4 regions of the Desulfomicrobium escambiense DSM 10707 genome follow, and region 3 is predicted to be linked to each of the others. Evidence: predicted binding sites of a transcription regulator. Region 3 holds the regulator's gene; each other region holds the start of a gene.
What was found. The regulator sigma-54, encoded in region 3, starts transcription at its own class of promoters, with help from an activator protein. The targets are predictions, from matches to a motif close to CTGGCACGGNNNNTGCTT.
Positions count from the first base shown of each region.

Region 1 (5,063 bases), on a different contig from region 3:
GCACCTCGCCCTGCTGCAGGGCCCGCAGCAGCTTGGCCTGCAGGGCCACGGGCATCTCGCCGATCTCGTCCATGAACAGCGTGCCGCCGTCGGCCTGCACGAAAAGCCCGTCACGCTGGCGCTGGGCCCCGGTGAAGGCGCCCTTCTCGTGCCCGAACAGCTCGCTCTCCAGCAGATTCTCGGCCAAGGCGGCGCAGTTGACCGTAACCAGCCGTCGCGCGCCGCGCGGGCTGCCCTCGTGCAGGGCACGGGCCACCAGTTCCTTGCCCGTGCCGGACTCGCCCAGAACCAGGACCGAGGCCTCGGACGGGGCCACGGCCCGGATCATGGCGAAAAGCTCGCGCATGGCCGGGGCGGACCCGATCATGCCGGCCGGGACGGCCGGCGACTCCCCTTCCTGGCCCTGCCGCAGACCGCCGTGCGCCAACGCCCGTTCCAGGCCGCTGCGCAGCTCGTCGAAATCCAGGGGTTTGTGCAGATAGTCGAAAGCCCCGGCCTTGAGGGCGCCGATGGCCGTGTCCACGGAGGAATAGGCGGTCATGATCAGCACGGGCAGGCAGGGGTTGAAGCCCTTGATCCGGCGCAGGGCCTCGATACCGTCCACCTCGGCCATGCGCACGTCGGTCAGGATGGCGTCGTAGGCCTTGCCGCGGACCATGTCGACGGCATCCGAACCGTCGGGGGCCGTCTCGACCTCGTACCCCCAGCTTTCGAGCATGGCCGTGAGCATGGTCAGGTGGGCCCGGTCGTCGTCGACCACGAGAATGCGCGCCTTCATCGTTTTTCTCCTCGTTTCGGCAGATCCAACGTCACCTCGGTCCCGCGACCGGGTTCCGAGACGATGCGCACGCGGCCGCCGTGAGCCTCGACGACGGTCCGCACCGTGGCCAGCCCAAGCCCCGTGCCCTGGTTCTTGGTGGTGAAATAGGGGTCGAAGACCCGGTCCAGGTCCTCGCGCGGGATGCCGGAGCCCGTGTCGGCCACGCGCAGTTCCAGGCGGTCCCGCACGGCCTGGGCCGAAACGCTCAGAGTCCCGCCGTCCGGCATGGCCTGGATGGCGTTCAACAACAAGTTCAAGACGGCTTGCAGCATGCGGTCCGCGTCCAGCACAACCGGGCCGACGTCTCCGAAACGCGTCTGCACGGCGATGCCCCGGGAACGGCAATCGTCCTCCACAAGCCTGAGGGCATGGGTCAGCAGGACCGCAGGGACCGTGCCGGCCAGCCGCAGCTCCGACGGACGCGTCAGTTCCAACAGCTCCGAAACGACGCGGTTCAGCCGGTCCGCCTCGCCGATCATGACCTCGGCCAGATCATGGTCCTTGGAGCCGGGTTCGAACTTGGTCCGGAAATACGTGGCGAAGCCCTTGATGGAGCTCAAGGGGTTGCGGATCTCGTGCGCCACGCCCGAGGCCAGGGTGCCCATGGCGGCCAGGCGTTCCTGGCGGACCACCTCGGCCTGCAGGGCGGCCACCTTGCGCCTCCAGGAAAGCGAGGCGCCGCCGGCGAAGACAAGGGTCAATCCCAGCCCTGCAGCCATGGCCAGGGTCAGGATGTCCTTGCGCGCGGCCTGCAAATAGAGGGCGGCGTCCAGCCCCACTGCGATGACGACGCGTCCCTCCGGCTGCGCTTCCGGGGAGTGCATGCCCCCGTGCATGGAATTGCGTATCGGTCGACGGGGCGGCCGCGACAGGCGGTAGACCACAAAGACCGGCTCACGGCCTTCGCGCACGACACGCCAGGAGGGATCTTCCGAGACGGGCAGCGCCGACAGGACCGTAGCCGGTGCGGCCGCCCCGTCCTCGGCCTCGCTCAGGCTCTCGATGCTGCCGTTTTCGTCGATGACGGCCACAAAGCGCAGGTCGCCCTCGCGGACCATCTCGTCCATCAGCCCGCGCAGGCGGAACTGCCGCCCCTCCATGCCGCGCATGCCCATGCGCCGGCCGGCCTCGACGGCGCGGATGAGGGTCTCCCCCTGGGTGGTCAGGATGCGGGCGATGGTCCGCTGCTCCCGCGCCCGGCCCTGAACCGCGATCCAGATGAGAATAAGGGCCGCGGCGACGGCCAGGATGATCAGGGCCCGTCGGTAGCCGGAGGGCACGGCCGTGCCCGTGGATTTCGTATGTGTGGCGTCCATGATGCCTCGCGCGGGACGTGGAACGGATGTTCCCGTAGGTTCCCGCGGTGTTGGTGTGAAAGGAAAGGTACCAGTGAAGGGAATGCATAGCAATTTCCCTGCCCGAGCGCCCAGGCCAAACCGCGTTGCCAGGCCGGGCGGTATTTCGTAGGCGTGAGAAAAAGGAGGGGCAATGCAGCTTCGCGAACTTCAGGACGACATCGACGCATGGGTCAGGACCTACGGGGTCCGCTATTTTTCCGAACTGACCAACCTCGGCATCCTCATGGAGGAAGTCGGTGAAGTGGCCCGGATCATGACCCGGCGCTACGGGGATCAGAGTTTCAAGGGGACCGAGAAGAACGATCTGGCCGACGAACTGGCAGACGTGCTCTTCGTGCTGACCTGCATCGCCAACCAGACCGGCGTGGACCTGACCGAAGCCGTGCGCTCCAATCTGGAGAAGAAGACCAGACGCGACAAGGATCGGCATTGGAACAACCCCAAGCTGACCCGCGGCACGGATGGTCAATAACTGACCAGGCGGCATGGCGGGCCTGATCAGTTTCTATCCGCCGGGACGTCCCGAATCCTGCCCGAACACCGATCTGAAAAAATAAACCAATTCAATTCAGCGAGTTAAACATAAGAAAACAACTTGGCACGGCCCTTGATATTCTCTGTGCACAAACGATGTCACATCAACCACCGGAGGATATCATGAAAAGAACGAGCATCATCGCAACGCTGGCCATCGTCGGCATCATCGCCGTCAGTTCCCTCGGCTTCGCCGGCCCCATGCGCGGCATGGGCGGACGCGGCGACTGCCAGGCCCTGGACCGCAACCCGGCCGTGGCCCAGCTGACCCAGGAAAAGCAGGATCTGCTGAAGGCCATCCTGGACGAGCATCGCAAGGAAACCCAGCCCCTGCGCGATACCATGTGGGAGAAGCGCACTCTGCTGAAGGCCCTTTCGGGCAACCCCAACACCAAGCCCGAAGCGATCACCGCCCTGGTGCGCGAAATGGGCGACCTGCGAGGCCAGCTCCACGCCAAGCGTGACGCCCTGGAAGCCCGCGTGCAGAAGGAAGTGGGCATCAACCTGCCCATGGGCTTCGGCCACCGCGACGGACATCGCGGCATGGGCGGACGCGGCCAAGGCGACTTCGGGCCCCGCGGCATGGGCGGATACGGCCAGAACGACTTCGGGCCTCGCGGCATGGGCGGCTTCGCCCCCTGCACGGCGAACCCGGACAATTCCGGCCCGGACGGCGACAACATCTAACCCCGCGCATCCCGCCCGGCACGGCGCCATCGCCCCTCTCCCTCCGGCGGCCTTCGGGCCGCCTTTTTTTGTCCTTGCCCCACGCTCCCGGGCAGCCTATAGCCCCGAACCATGAGCCTTTTCACACGCCCCACCCTGGCCCAGCCCCCCTTCCTGCCCATGACCCGTACTGAAATGGAACGTCTGGGCTGGGACGAGCTCGACGTGCTTCTGGTCAGCGGCGACGCCTACGTCGACCACCCGTCCTTCGCCATGGCGCTCCTGGGCCGGACCCTCGTGGCCCACGGCCTGCGCACCGGCATCGTCACCCAGCCGCGCTGGGAAGGACCCGAGGACCTGACCGCCATGGGCCGGCCACGCCTCTTCGCCGGGGTCTCGGCGGGTGCCATCGACTCCATGCTGGCCCACTACACGGCCTTCCGCAAGAAGCGCTCCGAAGACGCCTACACCCCGGGCGGGATGGCCGGGGCGCGACCCAACAGGGCGTGCATCGTCTACACCAACCTCCTGCGCCGGGCCTTCCCCGGGCTGACGGTGGTCCTGGGCGGCATCGAGGCCTCCCTGCGGCGCATCACGCACTACGATTTCTGGACCGACGCCCTGCGCAAGCCCATCATCCTCGACGCCAAGGCCGATGCCGTGGTCTACGGCATGGGCGAGCGGGCCCTCATCGACATCGCCCTACGGCTGGAGAGAGGTTCGGATCTGACGGGTATTCCCGGCACCGTGACCGCGCCGACGGGCGCGGCCGCCGATGCCATCGAAGCGGCCATCCTCTTCCCCTGCCACGAGGAAATCGTGGCCGACCCGAAGCTCCTCATGCGCGCCACCCTGCTCATGGAAAAGCAGGTCCACGACGGGACGGACCGGGCCGCCCAGCGTGCGGGCGACCGCGTCGTCGTGGTCGAGCCGCCGGCGCAGCGCCTGGCCACGTCGGAGATGGACCGTCTCTACGCCCTGCCCTTCGCCCGCACCGCCCACCCATCCTACGACAAGCCGATCCCGGCCGAGGAGATGATCCGAGACTCCGTGACAAGCCACCGCGGCTGCGGCGGCGGGTGCTCCTTCTGCACGCTGGCCCTGCACCAAGGCCGGCGCATCGCCTCGCGCAGCAGCGCCTCCATCGAGGACGAGGTCAGGCGCATGGCCCAACGCCCCGGTTTCCGGGGGCAGATCACCGACGTGGGCGGTCCCAGCGCCAACATGTGGGGGGCCGAGTGCGCCAAGGACGACAAGCCCTGCAAACGCGCCAGCTGCATGACGCCCACGGTCTGCCCCCATTTCCGCATGGACCAGAAGGCCCACCTGGACCTTCTGCGCCGGCTGCGCAAGATGCCCGGCGTGAAGGGGGTGCGCGTGGCCAGCGGCGTGCGCTTCGACCTGGCCCTGCAGGACATGCCCGCCCTGCAGGGGTACCTGCGCGAATTCGTCGGCGGCCAGCTCAAGATCGCTCCCGAACACGTCTGCGACAACGTGCTGCGCCTGATGCGCAAGCCCGGCATCCGCGTCTTCGAGGAATTCCTGACGGTTTTCGCCCGCGAATCCGAACGGGCCGGCAAGGAACAGTACGTCATCCCCTACCTCATGAGCGCCTTCCCCGGCACCACCGACGAGGACATGCGCGCCCTCGGGCGCTGGCTCGCAGCTCGCGGCTGGAAACCCCG
Region 1 is NZ_AUAR01000007.1:119,568-124,630, forward strand. It holds gene G394_RS0108240 (sigma-54-dependent transcriptional regulator) at 1-778, opposite strand, end outside; gene zraS (two-component system sensor histidine kinase ZraS) at 775-2,136, opposite strand; gene G394_RS0108250 (nucleotide pyrophosphohydrolase) at 2,309-2,650, shown strand; gene G394_RS20130 (periplasmic heavy metal sensor) at 2,836-3,399, shown strand; gene G394_RS18505 (YgiQ family radical SAM protein) at 3,511-5,063, shown strand, end outside.
Region 1: the regulator sigma-54 is predicted to act here: its motif matches at 2,774-2,791, upstream of G394_RS20130 (periplasmic heavy metal sensor).

Region 2 (5,063 bases), on a different contig from region 3:
TAGGTCGTCAGCACGATGGGGTATTTCGGATCAGCAGGCTTGGTGTACAGATCCTTGTCGCTTTCGAACAGGTCGACACACGGGTTGCTGAGCTGGCTGGAGAACGGATTCTTCGCCACGGGAGTTTCGACCGGCTCGTAGTGTTCCGGGAACGGACCGTCCACTCGGCCCGGGCCATAGAGCTGGCCGTGGCCTTCAGTATGCATGATGAAGGGATAGACGCCCTTCTCCATGGCCATGGGCGGCGCCGGCCCGTCCGGGATGTCGCCGACCCACTTGCCGTCTTCCCAGGCGATGACGGGCAGTTCGGGATTGAAGGGCTTGCCGTTCACGTCGACGGAGGCGCGGTTGTAGATGATGCGGCGGTTCACGGGCCAGGCCCAGGTGTAATTCGGGTACAGACCGAGTTTGGCCTGCACGGGTGTCTGGGTGTGGTCGCGACGCTTGGCCAGGTTCTTGCCCGCCTCGGGGTAGCCGCCACAGTACAGCCAGTTCAAGCTGGTGGTGGAACCGTCGGCCTGCAGCAACGGGAAGCCAGGCACTTGGTCGCCCTTCTTGTAGGTCTTGTCCTTGATGGTCACGTCCTTGGTGAAACGGCCGTTGATGCGCATGGCCATTTCTTCGGCGTCGTATTCCTTGGGCCAATCGTGGCTCAGGATGCCCTCGGCAAAGGCGCCCTTGTCCTTTTCATACAGGGCACGCACCCGCTTCATGATCTCGACCACCATCCAACCCATGGACTTGCTCTGCCCCATGGGCTCATAGCCCTTGTAGTGCCACTGATGCCAACGGCCGGAGTTGGATGTGGTGCCGTCCTTTTCACCGCGCTGGCAAGAAGGCATCAGAAAGACCTCGGTCTTGATCTTCTTGGAGTCCAGACCGGGCTGGCGCCAGAAGGACGCGGTCTCGGTGTCGTGCGCTTCGCCCACCACCAGCCAGTCCAGCTTCTGCAGGGCCGCGCGGACCTTGTGCGTGTTGGGGAAGCTCATGGCCGGGTTATGGCCGAAGATGACGCCGCCCTTCATCTTGCCGGCATACATGCGGTCGAACATGAACATGCTCGAGTACTTCACGCCCGGTTCGAGCTTGGGCAGCAGGTCGTAGCAGAAACCGTTCTCGGGGGTGGCGTTGTCGCCGAACCAGCCCTTGAGCAGGCTGACCATGTACTTGGGCCGGTTCTGCCACCAGTTGACGCTCTTCGGGTCCTTGGTGACCGGGGTGTTGCCCTTCAGGTAGTCTTCCAGGGTCGGCCAGGCCGTCGTCGGCGTGTTGTTGTAGCCAGGAATGATGTGCCACAGCAGGGCGTGGTCCGTGGAGCCCTGGACATTGGGCTCGCCGCGCAGGGCGTTGACGCCGCCGCCGGCCACGCCGATGTTGCCCAGCAGGAGCTGGATCATGCAGCCAAGGCGGATGTTCTGCACGCCGACGGAGTGCTGGGTCCAGCCCAGGGCGTACATCATGGTGCCGGCCTTGTCGGGCTTGCCCGTGGCCGAAAAGGCTTCATAGACCTTGAGCAGGTTTTCCTTGGACACACCGGTGATGGAGGAAACCTTGTCCAGATCGTAGCGCTCGTAGTGCTTCTTCAGCAGCTGGTATACGCAGCGCGGGTCCTTGAGGGTCTTGTCGCGCTTGGACACACCGTTTTCGTCTTTGGCGAAGGCCCACTTCTTCTGGTCGTATTTCTTCGTTTTCGGATCGAAGCCCGAGAAGAGGCCGTCTTCGAACTTGTAGTCGTCGCCGACGATGAAGGAGGCGTTGGTGTATTCGGTGACGTAGTCCTTCTGGATGAGGTCCTTCTCCAGGATGTACTTCACCATGCCGCCCAGGAAGGCGATGTCGGTTCCGCTGCGCAGCGGAACGTGATGACAGCTGCGGGCCGAGGTGCGCGAGAACTTGGGATCCACGTGGATCACCTGCGCCCCCGCGTCCTTGGCCTTCAACACCCATTTAAAGGAAATGGGATGGTGCTCGGCAGCATTGCTGCCCATGATCAGAATAGCATTGGCGTTCTTGATGTCGATCCAGTGCTGGGTCATCGCGCCGCGTCCGAACGACTCTGCCAGAGCCGGTACAGTCGGAGCGTGTCAGACTCGGGCCTGATGGTCGATGTATACGCCTCCCAACGCCCTGCACATCTGGTGCGTGACGGCGCATTCCTCGTTGTCCATCTGGGAGGTGCCCAGCTGGAAGTACGTTTCCCAGCGGTTCACCGTCTGTCCCTTGTCATTCTTCTGAACGAAATCCTTGTCGCGCGTTTCCTTGATCTTGTGCGCGATCTTGTCGAGCATCCAGTCCCAGTCCTTCTCTTCCCACTTGGCGCTGCCGGGAGCCCTGTATCTGGGCTTCAGGACGCGGTGGTCACTGACGTGCATCTGGTAGAACGCCGCGCCTTTGGGGCACAGGGCGCCTTCACTGATGGGATAGTCCGCATTGCCTTCGGAACTGATAATCTTTCCGTCCTTAACGTGCATGATGATCTCGCATCCGCAGGAGCAGAAGCCACAGACCGTCAGGACCTCCTTCGCCCCTTCGATCTTCAGGGCCTTCGCGTACGCGTAGGCGGGCTTCAGATCGAACCCCAGTTGCCCCAGGGACATGGCTGCAACGCCCGCCCCGGTGATTTTCATGAACCCTCGCCGTGAAAACGTAGCCATCAAAACCTCCATGGTTCCATGTTTCCGCACCCTTCACTCCCTCTTCACAAAGTGGGTAGCGGATGCGGGGCTGATGGCTACATAACATTTGAATCAATATTTTCAATATGTTATAAAAAACACATATGACTCGATTGCACTAGACGACGACTCGGCGCACATCTTCCCACAATTCAGTCTGAACCGACATTTGTGTTATCACCGACACACTGCAACGCAACGCCATGAAAAGGGTGGCGGGAACATTTCCCGCGACCCGCGGTCACGCTCTTGGGCAGAACCGTGACCGCATTGCCTTCAACGGCCCGGAAAACCTAGGTTCGGACGCAACCGGACCGGCCGGCGCGGACGCCCCAGCCCAGTAGGCCCGATTGTTGCTTCTCCACGTGAAGAGCCTTCGGCACGAAATCTTCAAGGAATCTCGATGGACACGACCTTTCTCTTCCCGGTGCAGCTCAGCCTGCGCGTGGCTGCCCTGGCCACCCTGACCTCCCTGATCTTCGGGGTCGTCCTGGGCTGGGTCTTTCACCGTTGCCGCTTTCCCGGCCGGGAACTGGTCGACGCCATTCTGAGCCTGCCCATGGTCCTGCCGCCCACGGTCCTGGGCTACTACCTCATCGTCCTGCTGGGCCGAAACGGGTTTTTGGGGCGCTGGTTGCAGGACGCCTTCGGGGTGACGCTCATCTTCACCTGGCAGGGGGCCGTCATCGCCGCCGCCGTGGTCTCCTTCCCCCTCATCTTCAAGTCCGCCCGCGCCGCACTGGACGGCGTGGAGCGCAAGTACGAGGACGCGGCCCGGACCATGGGCTACCCCGAGTGGCGCGTCTTCCTGCAGGTCTGCCTGCCCCTGGCCGGGCGCGGCATCCTGGCGGGCACCATGCTGGCCTTCGCTCGGGCCATGGGCGAGTTCGGGGCCACGCTCATGATCGCGGGCAACCTGCCCGGCCGCACCCAGACCCTGTCCCTGGCCGTGTACAGCGCCACCCAGGCCGGCCAGGACAGCCTGGCGGCGCAGCTCGTGCTGGTCATTTCCGTGCTGTGCACCCTCATCCTCTGGGTCTCGGGGCGACTGCTGACCCCGAAATGGCAGGCATGAACATGTTCTTCATCAGCCGCACCGAGACCTCGCACGCCTCTTCGGCCCCAACGACAACGTCCCCGACCGTGACCTGCGACATCGAGGCCCGTGTCTGCGCACCCGGGGCGGAGTTTTGCCTGCAGGCCAAATTCGAGGCATCATCACGGCGCATCGCCCTATTCGGCCCCTCGGGCTCGGGCAAGAGCCTGACGCTCATGGCCCTGGCCGGGCTGCTCAAACTCCGGATCGGACGCATCGAGGTCCGGGGCCGGACCTTCTTCGACGCCGCCTCCGGCCTGAACGTGCCGGCCCGCAGGCGCAACGTCGGCATCGTCTTCCAGGACTACGCCCTCTTCCCGCACCTGACCGTGCGCGAGAACGTGTCCTTCGGTCTGAAACCCTTCCTCGGCCCCCTGAAGCCCGCCCACCGGCGGCGCGTCGACGAGCTGCTGGAACTGTGCGGCTTGGGCGATCTGGCCGGACAGCGCCCGAACCAGATCTCCGGCGGCCAGCGCCAGCGCACGGCCCTGGCTAGGGCCCTGGCCACGGAACCGGACCTCCTTCTCCTGGACGAGCCCTTCACCGCCCTGGACCAGCCCCTGCGCGAGCGCATGCGCGCCGAGCTCTTCGCCATCCTGGAGCGCTTCGACATGCCCATGGTCATGGTCAGCCACGACCTCGACGACGTGGACCACTTCGCCCAGACCCTGGTGGCCTTCGGACGCGGCCGGGTCCTGGACGTGGTCGACTACGAGACGCGCCGCAGGACGGAGTCCGCCCGACAGATTCTCGACCCTCTCTTTCTGGCCGCCCAGACGCAGACCGTCTGAACGGTCACGCTTCCCTCCCCTTCCGTGACCTCGTTGCAGGGCGCAACCTTTTCCCTTTAACCCAGAGGGAAATACGGTCCGATTCCATCACCCCGGACCGACAAGCCCGGAGCATCGCATGGGACTCTGCATCCAGCTACGCAAACGTCTGCCGCATTTCGACCTGCGCCTCGAACTGTCCTGCGCACGGGGAGAGCTGACGGCCATCGTCGGCCCCTCGGGCGCGGGAAAAAGCACCCTCATCCGGCTCGTGGCCGGTCTGGAAACTCCGGACTGGGGGCGCATCGAGCTCGGCGGCAGGGTGTTTTTCGACAAGGCTGCCGGAACGGACATGCCGACGCGCAAACGGCGCATCGGCATGGTCTTCCAGGACTACCCCCTCTTCTCCCACCTGACCGTCGAGAAAAACGTCGCCTTCTCCTGTCCCGACAAAGCCATGGTCGACACGTTGCTGACCCGCTTCGGAATCCGGCGCCTGGCCCGCCGCAAGCCCGAAGCCAT
Region 2 is NZ_AUAR01000001.1:262,401-267,463, reverse strand. It holds gene fdnG (formate dehydrogenase-N subunit alpha) at 1-2,654, opposite strand, end outside; gene modB (molybdate ABC transporter permease subunit) at 3,079-3,750, shown strand; gene G394_RS0101155 (ABC transporter ATP-binding protein) at 3,747-4,562, shown strand; gene G394_RS17450 (ATP-binding cassette domain-containing protein) at 4,681-5,063, shown strand, end outside.
Region 2: the regulator sigma-54 is predicted to act here: its motif matches at 3,017-3,034, upstream of modB (molybdate ABC transporter permease subunit).

Region 3 (5,063 bases):
TGAGCAGGCGCGAGATTGTGGCCAGGATCTTCAGGTGCAGGCCCACCACGTTGGAGGGGGCCAGGACCGTGAAGAAGATGGTGGCCGGCTTGTGGTCCAGGCTGGCGAAATCGACGCCCTCGCGGCTGCGGCCCACGATGACCATGACCTGGCCGAGGCTGTCCAGCTTCCCGTGGGGGATGGCGATGCCGTCGCCGATGCCCGTGGTGCCGAGCAGTTCTCGGTCCATGAGCACCTGGGCCACGCGATTGGCGTCCACGCCGGGAAATTTGGCCGGAAGCGACGAAACGAGTTCGGCCAGGACCTCCTTCTTGGTCCTGGCCGAAAGGTCGGGAATGATCAGGTCCTTGTCCAGATATTCGGCAAGCTTCATGCCCTTATACCCCAGGGTCGATGAGGCCGAAGTCGCCGGTCTTGCGGCGGTAGATGACATTGACGCGTTCGTTCTCGGCGTTCAGGAAGACGAGGAAGTCGTTCTCCGTCTTGCCGAGCTGCATGGCGGCCTCTTCGACGACCATGGGTTTGGGCTCGAAGTGGTCGGTCTGCTGGATGCTCTGTCTGCGCTTGCCCGTGGTGTCCTCGTCGAAGCTGATGACGTCCATGCGCACGGTCTCGCCACCGGCCTTGCGCTTGCTCTTGTCCTTGTCGCGGATCTTGCGCATCTGGGCCTCGAGCTTGTCCCACACCATGTCCACGGTGGAGTACATGTCCTCGCTGTCCTCGCGGGCGGAGATGTGCACGTTCTTGCCGGTCAGGACGACGTCGGCGATATGGCGGAATTTCTCGACTTCGAGATTGACCTGCAGTTCGGCGTCAGGGGTGCCGGCCATGAATTTGCCGAGCTTGCCGAAACGGTCCTTGGCGTACTTGCGCAGGTGGTCGGAAGGGTCGAAGTTCTTGAAGTTGAAGACAATCCTCATGGAATCCTCCTCGTCAGTTGAGGGTCAACCCCGCGTCTTCCCCGAAGGGCGGCGAAGGGTGGGATATCAAAACACCTGCTTGCGCTTGGATGAGGACTCGATGCCCAGAACGGCGCGGTATTTGGCCACCGTGCGGCGGGCGATGTTCACATCCAGCTTCTCCTTGAGCACCGCTGCGATCTTCTCGTCGCTGTAGGGGTGCTTAGGGTCTTCCTCGCTGACCATCTTCTTGATGATGGCCTTGACGGATTCGGAGCCCACCTGGGTGCCGTCGTCCATCTCCAGCGCGGAATTGAAGAAAAATTTCAGCTCAAAGATGCCGTGCGGTGTGGCCACGTACTTGCTCGTGGTGATGCGGCTGACCGTGGACTCGTGCATCTCGATGTCGTCGGCCACGTCCTTGAGGATCAGGGGCTTTAGCTTGGTCACGCCGTGCTCGAAGAAGGCCCGCTGAAACCGCACGATGCTCTCGACCACCTTATACAGGGTTCTCTGCCTTTGGTGCAAGCTCTTCATGAGCCACATGGCCGAACGCATCTTGTCGTGCAGGTACTCCCGGTCCGGGCCCTTCACCGCCAAGTTCGTGTCTTCCATGTAGTAGGGGCTCAGCTGCAGCTTGGGCAGGCCGTCGTCGTTCATGACGATGACGAAATCGCCTTCGTACTCGTAGACGAAGACGTCGGGGCTGACGAAAACGGTGTTGTCGCTGCCGTAGCTCGCGCCGGGCATGGGGTCCAGGGTCTGGATGATGTCCAGGTAGGCCTTCAGGTCCTCCATCTGGATCTTGAACTTGCGCAGGAGCGGCTTGTAGCGGCGCTTCTCGATGTCTTCCAGGTGCTCGTCGACCAGGGAGATGAGGATGGGGTCGTCCTGGCCCAAGACCTCCAACTGGATGAGCAGGCACTCCTTGGGGGAACGGGCGGCCACGCCTACCGGGTCGAAGCGCTGCAGTCGGTACAGGACGGACTGGACCAGGGCCAGGGGCGAGAGGGTCTCGGAGGCGATCTCCTCGGCGCTGGTCGTCAGGTAGCCCAGGGAGTCCAGGTTGCCGATGATGGCCTCGCCGATGGCCTCCTCCTCTTCGGTTATGTTGGAGAGGCAGAGCTGCCACAGAAGGTGGCCTTCCAGGGAAGGCTTGCCCGAGAGCCTGGCCTCGTAAGACATCATCTCTTCGAGGGCCTCGGTCTCCTTGAACTGCACCTGCTTGGTCGTACTCGAAAAGTCGCCGAGGTAGTTCTCCCAGTCGGCGTTGCGCATGAGCTCGGCGTCGTCGAAGGACACGTCGGCCCGCTGCTCGGCGGGCGGGGCCTGGGCTTCGACCTCCTCGGAGAGTTCCCGCGGCGCTTCCTCAAGCATCGGATTTTCCAGCAGTTCCTGCTGAACGGCTTCGAGGAGCTCGAATCGGGAGAGCTGAAGCAGCTTGATGGCCTGCTGCAGCTGCGGAGTCATGACCAGCTGCTGCGTCAGCTTGAGGTTCTGTCGAAGTTCAAGGCCCATAGTGTCTCTGTCGTCTACGCGTAAGATGCAGTGTTGTCGTCGGCGGATTCATCCAGCAAAGACTTTGCCACAGAAGGCAGGTCGTGGCAATCCTTGGGAAATCGGCACGCCGCTAAAGGCTGAAACCCTCGCCGAGATAGACCTTGCGCGCCCCGGGGTCGGCGACGATTTCGTCGGGGCTGCCGCTCAGGATGATGCGGCCGTCATACACCAGATAGGCGCGGTCGCAGATCTGCAGGGTCTCGCGCACGTTGTGGTCGGAGATGAGCACGCCGATGCCCTTGGCCTTGAGGCCCTCGATGATGGTCTGGATGTCGTCCACGGCCAGGGGGTCGATGCCGGCGAAGGGTTCGTCCAGCAGGATGAACTTCGGGTCGCGGATCAGGGCGCGGGCGATTTCGAGCCTGCGCCGCTCGCCGCCGGACAGGTAGGCCGCCTGCTGGTCCTGCAGGCGGGTGATGCCCAGTTCATCTAGGAGCCTGTCGGCCGTGCGCTTCTGCTCCTCGGCCGTGCGGCCGGAGTATTCCAGGATGAGCTGCAGGTTCTGGCGCACGGTCAGCTTGCGGAAGATGGAGCTTTCCTGGGGCAGGTAGCTCATGCCCAGGCGGGCGCGCTTGTGCAGGGGCCAGCGGGTGATGTCCACGCCGTCGAGGGTGACCTCGCCGCGGGTGGGCGTGACGATGCCGGCAAGCATGTAGAAGGTCGTGGTCTTGCCGGCGCCGTTGGGGCCCAGCACGCCGACGACCTCGCCCTGGCGCACGTCGAGGTCGATGTCGCGGACAACGTCCCGGACCCCGTAGCGTTTGGCCAGCTGGCGGCCTGACAGGGTCGTCACGGCTTGAGCTCCTTGGTGTCGGCCGGGGTGTTGAAGATGGCCTCGACCCGCTGCTTGCCGCCCAGGACTTCGCTGCGGTTCTCCCGCATGTAGAGCTTGATGACTTCGCCCTGGATTTTGTTGGCACCTTCCATGAGCACGGGGTCGCCTTCGAGGGTCAGGATTTCCGTGGCCGTTTCGTATGTGGCCTTGGCGCAGGTGCCGGAGCGTCCCCTGTCGGCCTTCAGGCGGACATTGCCCTGGGAGACGATTTTCTTGATGGAGCTTTGCTGGTCCATGGCGGTCTGGGTGGAGTTGCCTCCGCCTTGCTTTTTGTCGAGGAACACGGTCAGGGTGTCGGACCACATCTCGACGTCCTGGCGGATGACGTGCACCGACCCGGAAAAGAGCACCTGATCGCCTTTCTGGGTGTAGGTCATGGTGTCGGACGTGATCTTGACCGGCACGGTCTGCTCCGCCGCCCACAGGGGGGCGGCCCATGCCAGGAGGAGAATCAGAATGAGTGAACGCATAGATGTTCCCGCTCGTCAGTTCAGGGTGACCTGGACGTAGCCGCGGGCCAGGATGTCGCCCGTGTCCAGGAAATAGGTCAGGGTGTCGGAACTGCCCTGCATGGAATCGCTTGAAATGTCGATGTGGCCGGACAGAACCAGGGTGCGGTTGCCGCCCGTGTAGTCGAGGGTGTCGGCGCGCATGCGGTATTCCCCCCGGGTGGCGTTGACGCCGTCCCACATCCTGGCGCGGTCCTCCTTCTGCCAGACCTGCCCCTTGGGCGCCGTGACTTCGACGTGGTCCTCGCCGTCCTCGCCCCAGTAGGTGATGACGGGGTCCGTCAGGATCAGCTCGTCTCCGGCCTCGGCGTAGTCCGCCCCGGCAGCGCTCAGGTTCCAGAGCTTTTTGCCGTCCTTGCCCTGGCTCAGGTTCACGCCCTTGAGGCTCAGGTCCACGTCCACGTTGCGGGCGATGTCGGGGTCCAGACGCTCGGGCCACAGCATGCGCCAACCCAGGACGGCGATGCCGGCCAGGACGAGAAGGGTCAGCAGGGCCGCCAAGGCTCGTTTCATGCCGTCAGCCACTCCCGCCACATGACGTCGAGCTTGCCCTGGGCGCGCAGGACGAAGTCCAGGGCCTCGCGCACGGCCCCGTGGCCGCCCATGGCCCGGGTGGTCCAGGCCGCGAGCTTGAGAATCTCGGGACGGGCGTTGGGCACGGCGATGGGGAAGCCGACCATGGACATGGGCGCGGCGTCGACCCAGTCGTCGCCGACGTAGGCCATGTGCTCGAAGGGGATGCCGGTCTTCTCGGAAATTTCTCGCATGGCCGGCACCTTCCGGTGGTGCCCGTAATAATAGTGGCCGATGCCCAGTTCCGTCACGCGCCGCTTCACGGCCGGGGACTCCAGGCCCGTGATGACTGCGAACTCGATGCCGGCCTTGGGGCCGAGCTTGATGCCGAGGCCGTCCTGGACGTTGAAGCGCTTCATGACGCAGCCGGATTCGTCGTAGTACAGGCCGCCGTCGGTCAGCACCCCGTCCACGTCCAGGATCATGAGGCGCACGTCGCGGGCCAGGCGCTCAGCATTCATTGGGGACGCTCCAGATGGCCGCCAGCTCCGAGAGCAGGGTGCGGGCCTTGGCCAGGGGCCAGGAGTTGGGGCCGTCGCACAGGGCCTTGTCCGGGTCCGGGTGAATCTCCATGAACAGGCCCTGGCAGCCGCTGGCAACGGCCGCTCGCGCCAGGGGCGGCACGAACTCGCGCTGGCCGCCCGAGGACGTGCCCTGGCCGCCCGGGAGCTGCACCGAGTGCGTGGC
Region 3 is NZ_AUAR01000027.1:15,574-20,636, forward strand. It holds gene G394_RS0115385 (PTS sugar transporter subunit IIA) at 1-373, opposite strand, end outside; gene hpf (ribosome hibernation-promoting factor, HPF/YfiA family) at 378-920, opposite strand; gene rpoN (RNA polymerase factor sigma-54) at 987-2,417, opposite strand; gene lptB (LPS export ABC transporter ATP-binding protein) at 2,530-3,252, opposite strand; gene G394_RS0115405 (LptA/OstA family protein) at 3,249-3,764, opposite strand; gene lptC (LPS export ABC transporter periplasmic protein LptC) at 3,780-4,316, opposite strand; gene G394_RS0115415 (KdsC family phosphatase) at 4,313-4,837, opposite strand; gene kdsA (3-deoxy-8-phosphooctulonate synthase) at 4,827-5,063, opposite strand, start outside.

Region 4 (5,063 bases), on a different contig from region 3:
TATTTCTCTTCGAGGGCGAAGCGCAGGTATTCCTCCCCTTCCTTCACCTGCTCCACGTCGGTGTAATAGTACCGGGTCGGGTCGATGCCGTTGTTGTCCAGGTACACGGACATGCGGTGCAGCACGCCGCAGGAGTTGGTCAGCAGGGGCAGGAAGAGGTAGACGAAGGCCAGGGCCGTGCCCGTGGCCAGGATGAAATTCTTGAGCCGCACCGTCAGGCTTTTCTCGTTCATGGCAAATCCTGTGACAGGCAGGGAGGACGCGTCCTCCCTGCCTGATTGATGTTTAGATCTTGGCCGTGATCTCAGGGAAGACCACGTAGAACATGATGTAAGCCATGGTCAGAGTCAGGGCCAGGTTGAAGCTCTGGCCGCAGACGTACAGGATGAGGGGCTTGCCGCCCTTGAAGTACTTGGCCAGCTCACGGAAGTTGGTCGACAGGCCGATGGCCGCGAAGGACAGGGTGAAGAACCAGTCGCGAAGCAGCTTGGTCCCGCCGCGCACGATGCCGTACTCCATGACGGAATTGCCCAGATCCTTGCCCATGCTCTGGTCCAGGATGGAGAAGATGATGGACGCGCCGATGAAGCCCAGAACGAACTTCGGGAAGCGGTGCCAGATCTCGCCGGCGCCGACGCTGTGGCCGGAGTCGGTAGCCTCGACCTTGGTGACCCAGTAGATGGCCACGCAGAAGGCGGTCACGCCGATCATGACGTTCTGGATCATCTTGATGGTCGCGGCTACGTACATGGCCTTCTGGCCCAGGAACGCGCCGGCCGCGGCCACGGCGCCCGTGGAGTCGATGGTGCCGCCCATCCAGGCGCCGCCCAGGACCTCGGGGATGCCCACAGCCTTGATGAAGGCCGGCATGGCGATCATCATGATGGCGGTGAAGACCAGAGACAGGCCGATGGACAGGGTCAGCTCCTCCTTCTTGGCCCGGCAGGCCGCCGCCGTGGCGATGGCCGCGGAGGTGCCGCACACGGACATGTCCGCGGAGATGACGATGTTGAGGGTCTTGGAGGGCATCTTCAGGATGGTCTGGCCGAAGGTGTAGGTCACGACGATGACGATGGGTGTCACGACCCAGGCCACGAAGATGCCGGGAATGCCGATGGCCACGATCTTGTTGAAGAGGACCTCGGCGCCCAGGAGCACGAGGCCGGTCTTGATGAAGAATTCCACCTCGCAGGCCGGGAGCACCCACTTCGGCGTACCGATGGTGTTGGCGATGAGCATGCCGAGCACCACGCCCCAGGCCTCGGCGCCGAAGCCGTACTGCTTGGAGATAGACTGGCCGCCGAGCATGTAGGCCAGCACGGCCACCAGGAAGACGATGGTGAAGCCCTGCATGAAGGCGGGCATGCTCTTGCCCATCATGGCGATGCCGACGCCGAAGATGGCGGCCAGGAAAACGCACAGGCCGATCAGGGTCGGGAGGTAGTTGTAGGGCTTGTTCTCGGCCTTGGACTTGGCTTCGCCCGCGGCCTTCTGGGCCGTACGCCATTCGCCGATCTTGGCGGAGGCGTCATCATTCAGGGCCTTGTCCTGGAAGGACGCGCCGGCGGCGGCTTCCTCGGCGGCCACGGCAGCGGCCAGCGCGGCCTCGGCCTTGGCCTTGGCCTCTTCATACTTGGGCATGGCCTTCTCGTTCAGGGCCTGAGCCTGGGCCTCGCTGCGGATCAAGGCGTCCATGGGATTGGTCTTCCAGGAACCCGGAGTCTTGGTCCAGTGGGTCATGAACTTGCCGAAGGGGGTGCCGGTGCCCTTGAGCTTGCCCTTGTCGTCCTGGGCCTTGTGCCAGGCGATGGTCTTGAACGGAGCCTTGGCCAGTTCAGCTTCCTGAATCTGGTTGGCGGCGGCGATCTTTTCGGCGAACTCGGCCTTGGGGCCGAAAGTCGTGTACGCCAGGATGCTCACGACGATGATGATGAAGCCGAGCCAGATGGCCAGGTAGTCCTCTTTTTTCCACAAGTCCGACCACTGGCTCTTGCCGTGATCGATGACGACGTTGCTGTCTTGGGCCATGGGTGTTTCTTCCTCCTTGCTTGTTTCAAATACATCCCCGCTGGGGGGCACCTTTTCGAAGCGTCAGCTAACAAAAGCCATGCCACGAAACGCATCCGGCACCGCCTCGCAATTTCAGCACGTTACAAGCAAAGAGCACTCGACAAGCGCAAACACGACTTGTCACCTGCAAACTCAAGTTAGCACACCGCCTGTCATCTGAAGCGCAGAAATGGATACGGGAAGAAGGTGCCGGCCCCGACGACGGACCCGTCGGGGCCGGCCGGGAAGGCTATTTGGCGATGTCGAGTTCGCGCTTCTTGGCATAGACGAAGCGCACCAGCTGGTACTCGAAGGGGCTTCCGGTTTCGTAGTACCGGAATTTGACCTGGTGCCGAGCGTCCACGGCCTTCACGCCGTACACGCCCGTGGTCGCCGTGCCCCGGGCAGCCCACCCCATGCCGTCAAAGAGGAAGTCCGCGGGGTTGAGGGTCAGGACCGCGTCGAAGGCCGTGCCCCCGGCGTCCCGCAGGCCAGAAGGCCCAAGGACGGGCAGGACCAGATACGGGCCGGAGGGCACGCCCCAAACGCCCAGGGTCTGCCCGAAATCCTCGTTCTCCTGCGGGATGCCGCCCTTGCCCAGCACATCGACCAGACCGCCCAGTCCGATGGTCGTGTTGAAGACGAAACGCCCGAGCGAAACCGAGGCCTTCTTGGGGTTGCCCTGCAGGACCGAGTTGACAAAAATCGGTATTTCCTTGAAATTATTGAACACATTGGAAACGCCCTGCTGCACGCTGTCCGGCAGGACCGCCTCGTAGAAGCGAAGCACCGGCAGATAGACATAGCGGTCCAACTGGGCATTGAAATGATACATCGAGCGGTTGAACCCCTCCCAGGGGTCCTCGACCAGAAAGAGCCGCTCGACCTCCGGGTCTTCGGAAAGGCCGCGGTGCACGGGCGCCTGGAAAGGACCGGGCTGGTGCTCCGGAGTGGTGGCGCAGCCGCAGGCCAAGACGAGAAGAAGAAGGAGAAGAACGCGCATGGGTCGCCTCATTTGCGGAAGAAATCGAGCATGGCCGCCACATTGTCCCTGAAGCGCAGGTTGCCGCAATGGCCGCCGGCGGGAAAGACGGTCAGGCGCGACCCGAACGTGTTCTCCAGGAAGGCGAAGTTTTCCGGCGTCAGGATGGGGTCGTCGGCGTTGGTCATGACGGCGATGCCGCCAGCGCCGCGCAGAAACGGGCCGATGGCCTCCAGGCTACAGGCCGCGACGGCCTTTTCCGCGGTGATCGCCGGGTCATGGAACCGCAGAAAGGGCAGCAGGTACTCCCGAACGTAGTCCTCGAAGCTCACGCCCACGGCCGAATCGAGGTAGGGGGCCAGGGACTCGTCCTTCACGATCCGGTGCCCCCGCGGCACGATGTACCCCGCGCCCGTGCACGTGTCGCTGGTGAAAACCATGGACGCCAGCGACAGGCGGAAGGCCACGCCGATGAGGATCTTGAGTTCCTTCTCGGAGATGGAGCGGTTGCGGTGCAGGGCGAAGAGGAACTCGTCGCCGAAATTCACCTGGTCGCTGGACCGGTACGCCTCGGAAAGCTGACGCACCAGTTCGGCCACGGTGCGCGCGGCCTCGAACCGGTCGGCCACGTTGTCGGACAGCAGATGGTCGAGGCGGATGGCCGAAGTCATGAGGTTCACGGCCGGATTCAGCAGCAGCACCTTTTCAAAGCCGAAGCGCTTCTCGCGGGTGTCCAGTTCGGCCAGGAAGGCCGCCTGAGTCCCGCCGAGACTGTAGCCGGCGAGGTGGAAGGACGTGATCCTGTCCCGCCCCATCTGGGCCGCGATGGCGTCCATGGCCTGATAGAGGTCGGCCACGTCGTAGGGGATGTAGCCCGGCACTTGGGTGGTCGAGGCGCTGACCACGAAGTTGGGGTAGGTCGGTGAGGACAGCGTGACCACGTGAAAGCCGGCCCGATGGAAGACGCGCTGCAGGAAGCTGCACGTGGCCGACTCGTGGGAGGAGCCGGTGCCGGCCAGAATGAACATCAGAGGCGCGTTGCCCCGCTGCTGCGCCAGCGTGTATTGCAGGGTGTCGTCGTACCACAGGATCTCGGGCACGGGACGGTCATGCAGGAGCATTTCCCTGCCGCGCACCGCGCCGAGGTCCCGCAGGGGGTTCAGATCCGAAAAGCCGGCCGGCCGCACGGACGCCAGATCGAACTCGTCCTGCGGCAGCGTGCCGAAAACCGTGGCCTCGTAAGGGTTCGTGAACGGGTAGTCATAGGCCTGCGCGGAAAACGCCGCGGTCAGGATGAGCAGGCAGAACAGAACGACGCGGTGCATGCCGGGCCTCCACGTAAGGAAAAGGTTGCGGTCTTCTAGCCCCGGGCTTGCGACGAGGCAAGTCCGGCAGTGGACAGGCCGGCGGGGTCCGTGCACGGAGGTTCAGGATTCCCGGGCGGCGGTCCCGTCGGGCCCGATCGTGGAACGGATTTTTCCGAGGGCTGTCCGGGCCTGCTCAAATTCCGGGTCGCTTTGCAGGGCGGCCCGCATGTACCGGTCCGCATCCTCGAACCTCTTCATCTGAAGATAGACCATGCCGATATTGAACGGGATGAGCGGGGACTCCTGCAGGATTTCGGGCCTGGCGGCCACGGCCTTTTCGAACTGCTTGACGGCCTTCAGGTGCTCCTTGCCCTGGAAATAGGCCATGCCCATGTTGTAGTGGAGCCCCGGTTCGTCGGGGATGACCTGCAGGGCCTTCTGGTACGCGTCCACGGCGCCCTGCCAGTCGCCCTGCTTGCGCAGGGACAGGCCCATCTCGTTGACCATCCACAGGTCTGCGCGCGAAAAATCGCTACCCTTGCTCTCCAGGGCCTGGCGCATGAACGCGAGCCCCTGCTCCGGGTTGATCTCGCGCAGCTTCACGCCGATCTCCATGTACGTCGAGGCCAGCATGTCGTTGGCCTGAGCCCGCACGATGCCCAGGGCCTCCTGATAGTACTTCTGCGCGGCATCCTCTTGGCCGTTCTTGCTGTACTGCTCGCCGA
Region 4 is NZ_AUAR01000003.1:167,455-172,517, forward strand. It holds gene G394_RS0103980 (hypothetical protein) at 1-233, opposite strand, end outside; gene G394_RS0103985 (YeiH family protein) at 286-2,028, opposite strand; gene G394_RS0103990 (MlaA family lipoprotein) at 2,300-3,052, opposite strand; gene G394_RS0103995 (alpha/beta fold hydrolase family protein) at 3,061-4,356, opposite strand; gene G394_RS0104000 (tetratricopeptide repeat protein) at 4,459-5,063, opposite strand, start outside.
Region 4: the regulator sigma-54 is predicted to act here: its motif matches at 2,097-2,114, upstream of G394_RS0103985 (YeiH family protein).